One region of the Romboutsia sp. LXY-2 genome, then DNA from elsewhere that is predicted to be linked to it. Evidence: riboswitches for the same ligand, from Rfam matches in the RefSeq annotation. Region 1 holds a riboswitch; each other region holds the start of a gene.

Region 1 (3,970 bases):
TATTTTTATATTTTTTATATATTTTCAAACAATAATTAGGAGTTATACCATATGGTGATAGCTCAATAATTATATTCCTAAGTTCCCTATTTTCTTCATAGCTCTTAACAATTTGCTTTACTTTCTTATTTCCTATACCTTCAACTTCTTCTAGTCTTTCTGGCTGATTTTGTATTATGTCTAGGGTATTTACTCCAAACTTATCTACTATCCTCTTTGCCATTTTCTCGCCTATTCCATGTATCATTCCAGATGATAAATAAACATAAATTCCTTCTAATGAAGTTGGCGTTACTGGCATGAATTTATTAACTTCAAACTGCGTCCCATAAACTTTATGGTTTATCCATTTACCTTCTACCTCTATACTTTCTCCTACTGATAATGTTGGCATACATCCTACAATGACAACTTCATCCTTAGAATTTGCTAAATGAGCTATAGTATATCCGTTATCTTCATTTTTAAATACTATATCACTTATCATTCCTTCAATTCTTTCCATATATATTCTCCTACAAACAAATAATGCTTCTATATTATTACTCTTAATTTGTAATTATTATACATTTTATAAGCAATAAAATAAAGAGGCTGAAAAAATTCAGCCTCTTAAAAAATTATTGTCCTAGTGCTTCTTTTTTTAATGTTTCTGCTTTATCAGTTCTTTCCCATGGTAAGTCTATATCAGTTCTTCCAAAGTGTCCGTAAGCAGCAACATTTTTGTACATAGGCTTTCTTAAGTCTAAGTCTCTTATTATTGCACCTGGTCTTAAATCAAAGTTTTTATTTACTAATTCTACTAATAATTCTTCTGAAACCTTTCCTGTTCCAAAAGTATCTATAAATATAGATAATGGCTTAGCTACACCTATTGCGTAAGCTAATTCTATTTCACACTTATCTGCAAGTCCTGCAGCAACTATGTTTTTCGCTACATATCTTGCAGCGTAAGCTGCTGATCTATCAACCTTTGTTGGATCTTTTCCTGAGAATGCTCCTCCACCATGTCTAGAGTATCCTCCGTAAGTATCTATTATTATTTTTCTTCCAGTAAGACCTGTATCTCCTTGTGGTCCACCTACAACGAATCTTCCTGTTGGGTTGATGTATATTATAGTTTCTTCATCAAGTAATTCGCAAGGTATAACAGCTTTTATTACATGCTCTATTAAGTCTCTTCTTATTGTTTCATTATCAACTTCTTCTCCGTGTTGAGTTGATATAAGTATTGTATGAACTCTAACTACTTTGTTTCCATCGTATTCAACTGTAACTTGAGTCTTTCCATCTGGTCTTAAGTATTCTAGCGTTCCATTCTTTCTAACTTCTGTTAATCTTCTTGCTAATTTATGAGCTAAAGATATTGGAAGAGGCATTAATTCCGGAGTTTCATTACATGCGAATCCGAACATTATACCTTGGTCTCCAGCTCCTACTTTTTCTATTTCATCTTCTGTTTGTTCACCGCTTCTATTTTCTAAAGCTTCGTCAACTCCCATTGCTATATCTCCAGATTGCTCATCTATAGAAGTTATTACTGCACATGTGTCACAGTCAAATCCATACTTCGCTCTATCATATCCTATCTCTCTTACAGTTTCTCTAACTAACTTTGGTATATCTACATAAGTATTAGTACTTATTTCACCTGCTACAAGTACTAATCCTGTAGTAACTGTAGTCTCGCAAGCAACTCTTGCTGATGGATCGTTTGTTAATAATGCATCTAATATTGCATCTGATATTTGGTCACATATTTTATCTGGATGACCTTCTGTAACTGATTCTGACGTAAATAAATGTCTTGCCATAATATTTTCCTCCTAAATATATAAATAATTTAATAATCTATATTTTACCTTATGTTAAGAGTACTTAATTTTCTTATACAAATAAAAAAACCTCTTCTACTTTAAGAAGAGGTTAATTAGCATAGTATATTTATATTAATTAACTAACCTCATCTCTCAAGATTTTCATCTTGTAGGATTTAGCACCTTTTCCCAAATATGGGTGGTTGCTGGGCTTCACAGGGCCTGTCCCTCCGCCACTCTTGATAAGGTAATCAAGATTTATATTCTATTTTGTTTATCACTAAAATCTATGTTACTATTTTTTTATTTACATGTCAATACCTATTTATTTTTCTTATTTCTTATTACATATATACCTCAAATCATTCAATACTTTAAGTTCTATAAAGAGTATACCCTACATAAATATAAATATAATTCTCAGTTTTACAGTAAGGCTTTATTGATTTTTTATGTATATATTTAAATTTAATAGTCATTTTTACTAAGCATAAATATTAATTATCATAAAAATTAAAATCTAAGTACAGGTATTATTTTAACGCATATTAAATATGGTTCTTTTTTATACTGTGATTTCATATATTTTCTTGAAGGGGGTGTTCCTATGTATTTAGCCAAGATAAATTATAAAAAAGAAAATGTGGTTCAAGCGTTAAGCTTGACACTTAAAGATATAATCGATGAAAATACTGTAGTTGTTTGTATAGGAACAGATCGAGCTATAGGTGATGCTCTAGGACCTTTAGTTGGGACCATGTTAAAAAATAGTGATTTTAAATATCCTGTTTACGGTACACTAGATAACCCTATTCATGCTTTAAATATATATGAATCTATAGACTATATTAAAGACACTCATACTAATGGTAACTTCTTGGCTATAGATGCCTGTTTAGGATCAAAAAATAATATAGGCAATATACAAATAAGAAAAGGCCCTATTCTGCCTGGAAAAGGTGTGGGCAAGAAACTCCCTCAAATAGGTAACTATTCAATTGTAGGCATAGTAGATAAGATTGATGAAAATAATAAATTTTCATTTAATAATGTAAGACTTAGTTTCATTCTAGAATTAGCAGAAACTATAGCCTTATCTTTACTGCTTGCTACTTAAGATTCTAAATCAAAATACAATGTCAGACTATTTATTAACTTACTCTCCTTCATTATATAAAAAAAGTCCTATAAAAATAGGACTTTTTTTATATTATTTTCTTCTTCTTTTAAATGTTCCACCCGTTTCAAGTAGATCTAGAGAACCTAATGCACTTCCAGTTCCTTTTGCAACACAAGATAAAGGTTCATTAGCTAATAAAACCTTGATTCCTGTACTTTCTTCTATTCTCTTATCTAACCCGTATAATAAAGAACCTCCACCTGTCATTATTATACCAGTGTCACTAATATCTGCTGCTAATTCTGGTGGTGTCTTTTCAAGCACTGTGTGAGCTGATAAAACTATTTGATGAACACATTCTTCTAAAGCTTCTAATATTTCCGATGACCCTACTGTCATTGATTCAGGTAATCCAGTAACTAAATTTCTACCACTTACCTTCATATATTTTTCTTCTTCTCTTTTGAATGCCGTTCCAATTTCTATCTTAATCTTTTCCGCACTTCTTTCACCTATAAGTAGATTATGTTGCTTTCTCATATATCTAACTATAGCTTCGTCAAATTTATCTCCACCGATCTTTATTGATTCGCTTACCACAGCTCCTCCTAAAGATATTACAGCTATATCGGCAGTTCCTCCACCTATATCTATTACCATGCTACCATTAGGTTGAGAAATATCTACTCCTGCCCCTATTGCCGCTGCTATAGGTTCTTCAATAATATATACTTCTCTAGCTCCAGCTTGTCTTGTAGCTTCTTCTACTGCTCTTTTTTCTACCTCAGTAACTCCTGTAGGTACACATACCATTATTCTTGGCATGAAGAATCTTCCAAATCCTCTTTTATCTACTACTTTATCAATAAAGTACTTTAACATCTTCTCTGTTACATCGTAATCCGAAATCACACCATCTTTTAGTGGTCTTATTGCCACTATGTTTCCTGGTGTCCTTCCTATCATTTTTCTAGCTTCTGATCCTACTGCCAGAACAGAATTTGTATTTTTCTCTATCGCTACAACAGATGGT
Region 2 (3,970 bases), on a different contig from region 1:
ATCGTAAGCATAAGGTAAAGGTTCCACTTTAAACTTTGCTTCTGGAAGATTAGAACAAGCTAAGGATCCTATGCACTGTGCCATAATAAATAAAGAACTTAATAAACAAATAAATAATTTCTTTTTCATATAAAAATCACCTCAAAGTTATTATGCTACCTATATCAAAAAAATATTTGAAATTTCTTTAATAATATATCCATAACAAGTTAAAAAGGATATAATTATTAAAAATAGAATTAAATTTAGGATATAAATTTTACTTAATAAAATAGGTTAAAATATTAGCTTAAAATAGGAGAGATTATGAATGAATAATATAACTGAAAATACTGATTACAAAAACAAAGAATTTATTAGAAATTATATTGTGTTAAGCGCAATACTGTGCGCAGGGATGCTATTTGTCATAGAACAAGTTTTTTTAGCTGATTATTTGACTAAGACAATTAGCAAAATAATATTGTTTACACTAAGTCAGATAATTTTGATTAAGGGAGTTAAGAAGACATCTTTTAAAGAAGGATTAAATTTAAAATTTGTTGATAAAAAAACAATAGGAATGGGGATAGGTCTAGGGATAGTTGCTGGAGCAATATTAATAGGAGCATTTTTATTATTTAAGAAGTTGATTAACCTGGATGTTATTTTTTTAGAATTAGAAGCTAAGTCAAAGATTACAGCTGCAAACTATCTTCTTGTAACTACTTATTTCAGCTTTGGAAATTCATTTTTAGAAGAATTCTTTTTTAGAGGTTTTATATTTTTAAATCTATATAAGATGGGATATAAAAGGTTTGCATATATTTTTTCAGCAGGATTATTTAGTTTATACCATATAGGTATTTTTAGAGGTTGGTTTAGAATTGAAATATTTTTATTATGCTTGGTAGGATTATTCGTTACAGGAATAATATTTAATTATGTGGATACTAAATCTGAAAATTTTTTGAATTCATGGGCGATCCATATTATAGCAGATGTATCCATAGTAATAATAGGTTATATGTACCTGTTTTAGAATTAAAAGGGGTGGATTAGATGAATAAATCTAACGTTTATAGAGATAACAAGAATTTAAACTATTCAAAATTTAACTCAAAGATGACTGAATTTGTAAATGAGAATAATATTATTAGTAGTACTGATTATTTAGTTATAACGTCAATTAAAGAAAGGGCAACATATATATACGAAAAAAATGATAATGATTGGGAAATGAAATACAAATGGAGTAGTACTGTTGGAAAACCATCTACTCCAACAATAACAGGTGTATTTGCAACTGGTGAGAAATATCCAGCAATAATTGATGGTAGTGCACTTGCAAAATATGCAACACATATTACAGATGAGTATTATTATCACTCAGTAATATATAATTCAACTGAAGAATATGTAACTGATGACCGATTAGGTGAAGCAATTAGTCATGGATGTATTAGATTAGCCACTAGTAACGCAAAATGGATGTTTGAGAATATACCAACCAATACAACCATAGTAATCAAATAATATAATTTAAATTAAAAAAAATAATTATTTAGGAAAATGTATTTTTATTATTGAAATTGAAATTATACTAAACTACAATAAATTAATAAAAATAAATAAAATTACGAAATCTTATTAAGAGAGGTGGAGGGATAGGCCCTATGAAGCCCAGCAACCAGTATTTATTACATGGTGCTAAATCCTACTTATGAATTTCTCATAAGAAAGATAAGAGAGTAAGCTAAAATAAAAAGCCCTCTTTTATCGATTGATAATGATGGCTTTTATTTATTTTATAAAATAAAATGGGGGAAAATTATGGGGGATAGAAGATTAAAATTTGATACACTACAAGTACATGGTGGCCAAAGCCCAGATCCAACTACAGGTTCAAGAGCACTTCCAATTTATCAGACAACATCATATGTTTTCAATAGTGTAGAACATGGAGCAAATTTATTTTCACTTAAAGAAGATGGCAATATTTATACAAGAATTATGAATCCTACTACGGATGTATTAGAAAAAAGACTAGCTTTATTAGAGGGTGGAGTAGGTGCAGTAGCAGTGGCATCAGGCTCAGCGGCTATTACTTATGCTATATTAAATATTCTACAAGCAGGAGATGAGATAGTATCATCAAGCACATTATATGGAGGAACATTTAACTTATTTTCTACAACTTTACCAAGGCTAGGTATAAATACTACTTTTGTAGATTCTGATAACCCTGAAAATTTTAGGAAAGCAATAAATGAAAATACTAAAGCACTATATATAGAAACAATAGGAAATCCTGTAATAAATGTTTCTGATATTGAATCAATATCAAAAATTGCTCATGAAAATAACATACCTTTAATAGTTGATAATACATTTGGAACACCATATGTTGTTAGGCCTTTTGAGTTTGGAGCAGACATAGTAATACATTCGGCAACAAAGTTTATCGGGGGTCATGGAACCTCTATAGGTGGAGTTGTAGTTGACTCCGGTAATTTTGATTGGGAAAAAAGCCAAAAGTTTAGTGTATTAACAGAGCCAGATCCAAGTTATCATGGTATAAGTTACACAAAAAATGTAGGAAGGGCGGCTTACATAACTAAATTGAGAGTTCAGCTCCTTAGAGACACAGGAGCTTGTATAAGTCCATTTAATTCTTTCTTACTAATTCAAGGGCTAGAGACACTATCTTTACGAGTTGACAGACACATATATAATACAAAAAAGATTGTAGAATATTTATGTAATCATCCAAGTGTTAGCTGGGTGAATTATCCCGGATTAGAGGGAAACAAATATTATGAATTAAGCAAAAAATATTGCCCCAAGGGTCCAGGTTCAATTTTTACATTTGGAATTAAAGGAGGAATTGAAGCTGGGAAGATATTTATAGAGTCACTAAAGATTTTCTCACATCTTGCAAATGTGGCAGACGCAAAGTCTTTAGTTATACATCCAGCAAGTACAACGCATGCGCAGTTAAATGAAGAAGAACAACAATTAGCAGGAGTGAGTCCTGATATGATTAGAGTTTCTGTAGGTATAGAAGATTTAGATGACTTAATATATGATTTAGAACAGGCATTAAATGAGGCTAGTAAAGCTCTTTTATAAATAGACAATATAACTTGTTGATAATTATAAATACAACAAAAGGAAACTGAGAGAGATAAATTTCTCAGTTTCTTTTTATTGTGAAAAAATTTTAGTGTATTATATAATTTATATATTTAGTTAAAAAGGCAGTAATACGGTGGTTTTAAGGGATTATTTACCATAAATTATAAATGAAATATATGGCTTAATAATAGCTAAGAGTGTGGATATAGTTACTTTTGTGTAGTTATTAACAAACAAGTATAGTATAATAAAAATGAAATAATAGTAAAAAATGCAATTTAAGGGGGAATTATGTCTAATCTTATTAAGACGCTAGTTTCAATAATATTTTCATTAAGTATTGTATTAACATATACAAATATTTCTTATGCTCAACACAGTACTAATTTTAATAATATTACTATCAATGATGGTTTATCTCAATCTACTATTCAAGCTATTTACCAGGATAGCAAAGGATATATATGGTTGGGATCTAATGATGGTTTAAATAGATATAATGGGAGTAAAATAAAAATATTTAAGAGCGATGAAGAAAATAATAAAATATCAGATAATTATATTCTAAACATTATAGAAGATGATAAAAAAATCTATGGGTATCTACAGTCAACGGAATAACCAAAATTAATATTGATGATTGGAGCATAAGTACTTATTTTTCAGATAAGGACAAAGGTAATTTATCTAATGATTTTGTAAACACAACTTTAGTAACAAAAGATGGAAAAATACTTGTAGGTACAGCAGATGGATTAAATATTTATAATGAAAAAAAAGATAGTTTTGAAAGAGTATTAAATGACGATAATCATTTAACTAGCCAATATATTAAGTCTATTGCGCAAGACAA
Region 3 (3,970 bases), on a different contig from region 1:
ACTGATGCTAATCCTAAAGTTAATAATCTTTTTAATTTCATTTTTAATTCCCCCTATTTTTTTAATTTTTTATATAAATCAATAACTATTATTCATTCCAACTAGGTAATTATTTGTTATTGTTTATCTCACTATTTTTTATAATTTTGATACTTTTTTATCTTGCTCATTCTTTAAATAATGTCTTAAAGATTATATTATTAATTCTTATTTCTATAAATATATAAGTATAGATTCTTTACTTAAGCTTTTTGTAAGCTAGATTTCCTATCCCTTGAATTATTTGAACTAATATTATTAATGTTACTACTGTATATATCATTACTGCTGTATCATTTCTTTGGTGACCATAAGTTAATGCTATTTTACCAATTCCACCTGCTCCAACAGCTCCTGCCATTGCTGTATATCCTAGTATTGATATTATTGATAATGTAATACCTGATACAATTGAAGGCATTGCTTCTTTTACCATTACTTTAAATACAATTTGTCTTTTAGTTGCTCCAAAAGATTTTGCTGCTTCTATAAGCCCTTTATCTACTTCATTTAGTGCACTTTCGATTATTCTTGCTATAAAAGGTGCTGCCCCTATTGTTATTGGAACAAGTGCTGCAGTTTCTCCTATGCTAGTTCCTACTATTAATCTTGTCAGTGGTATTAGGGCTACAATAAGGATTATAAATGGAAAACTTCTTAGTGTGTTTACTATAAATCCTAAAGTTTTATTTATTGGTTCATTTGGTTTTAGTCCATCTGATGCAGTTACGACTAAGATTACTGCTATTATAAATCCTATTAGTGTTGCAAGTACTGTTGGTATTGCAGCCATATATATGGTTTCTAGTAGTGCGTCTAAAAGCATTTCATTTAAAAATGTACTTAAACTAGTCATTTATAATCTCCTCCCATCTAATATTTTGACTATTTAAATAAGCCATTGCCTTACTCTTATGTTCTTTCTTAATATTTATTATTAATGATCCAAGTATATCGTCTTTGAATTTCTCTAACTTACCAAACACTATAGAAAAATCTATATCTAAACTTCTAGCCATATTAGTAATTATTGTGTCATTAGATATATCTTTAGGGAAAAGTATTTTTATGTTTACCCCCTTAGGTAATACTATATTTTCTTCTCCTAGTAAAGTTTGAAGGGCTTTAGTATTTTGTAAGAAGATTTCCTCTGTATCTCCTATTTCTAAAACTTCTCCACCTTCCATAATAGCTACTCTAGTACATATTTGCTTAATTACTTCCATTTGATGTGTAACCATTATTATAGTTATTCCAAGTTTTTTATTTATATCTTCAAGTAGTGATAATATTGATTTTGTTGTGTTTGGATCTAGTGCTGATGTAGCCTCATCACATAGAAGTACTTTTGGATTTAGTGCCAATGCTCTCGCTATTGCAACTCTTTGTTTTTGACCTCCACTTAAATTTCTTGGTTTTACATCTTTCTTATCACTTAATCCTACTAGGTCGAGAAGTTCTGTTACTCTTTTCTTTATATCTGATTTTGAGAATTTAAAACATTCTAGTGGTAATGCAATATTTTCATATACTGTTTTTCTTTCTAATAATGAGAAATGTTGAAATATCATTCCTAAATCTTTTCTTAATTCCCTTAGCTCCCCTTCATTAAGCTTCTTTACTTCTTTATTGTTAACGAGTATACTACCTTCTTTATAATCTTCTAGTCCATTTATACATCTAAGTATTGTTGATTTTCCTGCTCCACTATGACCTATTATTCCAAATATTTCTCCTTTATTTATATCAATACTTACGTCTTTAAGTACTTGAGTCTCACCATAATACTTACCTACATTTTTAATATTTATCATGTCATTTCCCCCTCATATATTTTGTAAGTAAAATCTCCCTTTTCTTAAAATAAATAAAAGCCTAAGTATAAACTTAGGCTTAATTAGCAATTTATACTCATCTACCAACTGATAACAGTTGCAGGATTTAGCACCATTGTATATTTACATATACTGGTTGCCGGGTTTCACAGGGCCAGTCCCTCCACCTCTCTCGATAAGAGATATTTAATTTTATATATTTTCTTTGTTTTCTGATATGTTTAAATATTATATCAATTAGTTTTTAATGTCAATCATAAATATTTATTTTTATATAAAAAATAATATTTAGTGTAAAATTTTCAATCAGAATCATTAAAATTGATTACAGTATTTGAAATTTATAATCATTAAAAATTATAATTTACTATTTTTTATTAATTCCAAAGAATTCATTCATGTCCTTTATCATTGAATTAAAAGAGTTAGAAACTGAATTTTTAACTGTTGTTGCTTCATTAACAACAGTAGAGAATTCTTCTTTAGTTTTAGTATAACTTTCAGCAGGAATAGCTTCTAATTGCTTCATTTTAGTGTCTATCTCAGCAACTAATTTTTCTCCTTCTGCTATTAAATCATCATTCATTTTCTTAACTTCGCTATCAGAAATGTTGTCTTGTTTTTTCATATTATCAACAAATCCTTGTATTTTATCTCTACTTTCTTTATAAGCTGTTTTAACATCTGTTAAATATGCTTCATTACCTGGATATTCTTTATTTTCATATACTTTTGTTATATCTGCTGGATTTGAATATATAGCGTATTGATCTAATCCAGCTATGTAGTCTTTATATCCTGTAGCATAATAGCTAGAATAATCTTCTGTAGTTGCTGTGTTTTTTTCTGGTGTTGCTACTGTTGATTTTTTTGTACATCCTACAGCACTAAAAGTTAATGCTAATGCTAAACCTACTGTAATTATTTTTTTCTTGTTCATTTTCTTCCTCCTAATAATTTTTTATAAGTAAACTCAATAAACCTATCAAATCAATTATTGAGTAACTATTACTATTTTTCCCTTAAAGATTCTCTTCTAGTCTTAAATTTAATAATTTTTCAGTTTCTTCAATTTTATCTTCAAAGTTATTTTTCTCTAGGTCGTCTCTATCTATTAGTTCATCTAAATATAAAATAAATTCATTATTAGTTTTATATAAGACATCCTTATCTATTTGATCTAAAGCTGTTATTTGCATTTCTAAATCATTTACATATATTTTGCATTCTTTTACTAAACTATCGTTAATTTCTTTTAATTTTGCATCATTCAGGTATAAGTTTCCCATAGTTTGCTCAAATGATTTTAGGTTACTTTTGTTATCTTCTAAATAGGTTTTGTACTCATTGAAAAATTCTATATTATCAATTTCACCTCTATGAGTTAATATTTCTTTTAAATCATCGTACTTATCAAAATCTAGCGGCTTTATATATTTTTCATAATTTTTTGTTAGGAAGTTTCTGTATTCATCTTCACTAGACACTGTATTCTCAGTTTTATCTTGCACATCTTGTGATGTATTTTGATTTTTATCTGATGTATTTTCTTTATTATTATTTGTATCTGGTTGAATATTAGTATTATTTTGTGTACAACCTATGATTGTGACACTAAATATTATAGTTAATGTAATTATTAACCCTTTAATTCTATTCATATTTGTCATCCTCTCTAATATATAGGTCATATTTTAATTAATAATTTAAATTTTTTATTTACTCTAGATTATTATTCCAAAAAATAATATTTTTATTTATTCAAAATAATTTTTTTAAACCTAGTAATAAATGTAAATAGTAACTTATTATTGATAATTATTATCAATTAAGTTATAATAAAATATAATAATAATCATTATCAACTAAAGGAGTGTATTAAAAATGAAATGTTGTAATTCTCTTCACTGTGTAAATAATATAAACTCATCATATATAAAATGGCTTATTGAGGTACTTGGACCTGTATTAATGGGTTCTAAGCCATCTGAAATAATAAGTGTTCCATTTCATGATGTAAACAGAGAAAGTAAAATAGACGAAATCAATAAGTATTTTAGCAGATGTAACAAAATTGAACATATTGTAATTAACAA

The links. Region 1 has a riboswitch for S-adenosylmethionine ahead of metK (methionine adenosyltransferase). Riboswitches for the same ligand answer to the same signal wherever they lie in the genome.
Region 2: linked by a shared signal. The riboswitch ahead of ACI48P_RS05745 (O-acetylhomoserine aminocarboxypropyltransferase/cysteine synthase family protein) and the one ahead of metK (methionine adenosyltransferase) in region 1 are both predicted to bind S-adenosylmethionine.
Region 3: linked by a shared signal. The riboswitch ahead of ACI48P_RS16375 (methionine ABC transporter ATP-binding protein) and the one ahead of metK (methionine adenosyltransferase) in region 1 are both predicted to bind S-adenosylmethionine.

What each region holds. Positions count from the first base shown of each region.
Region 1 is NZ_JBKFGI010000015.1:104,314-108,283, forward strand. It holds gene recD2 (SF1B family DNA helicase RecD2) at 1-505, opposite strand, end outside; gene metK (methionine adenosyltransferase) at 621-1,814, opposite strand; SAM riboswitch class I at 1,961-2,066, opposite strand; gene yyaC (spore protease YyaC) at 2,425-2,934, shown strand; gene mreB (rod shape-determining protein MreB) at 3,028-3,970, opposite strand, start outside.
Region 2 is NZ_JBKFGI010000003.1:16,375-20,344, forward strand. It holds gene ACI48P_RS05730 (superoxide dismutase) at 1-129, opposite strand, end outside; gene ACI48P_RS05735 (CPBP family intramembrane glutamic endopeptidase) at 311-1,021, shown strand; gene ACI48P_RS05740 (L,D-transpeptidase) at 1,042-1,515, shown strand; SAM riboswitch class I at 1,624-1,729, shown strand; gene ACI48P_RS05745 (O-acetylhomoserine aminocarboxypropyltransferase/cysteine synthase family protein) at 1,813-3,111, shown strand; gene ACI48P_RS05750 (two-component regulator propeller domain-containing protein) at 3,409-3,738, shown strand.
Region 3 is NZ_JBKFGI010000011.1:81,053-85,022, forward strand. It holds gene ACI48P_RS16365 (MetQ/NlpA family ABC transporter substrate-binding protein) at 1-41, opposite strand, end outside; gene ACI48P_RS16370 (methionine ABC transporter permease) at 239-895, opposite strand; gene ACI48P_RS16375 (methionine ABC transporter ATP-binding protein) at 888-1,853, opposite strand; SAM riboswitch class I at 1,948-2,056, opposite strand; gene ACI48P_RS16380 (hypothetical protein) at 2,242-2,814, opposite strand; gene ACI48P_RS16385 (hypothetical protein) at 2,897-3,535, opposite strand; gene ACI48P_RS16390 (DUF3793 family protein) at 3,759-3,970, shown strand, end outside.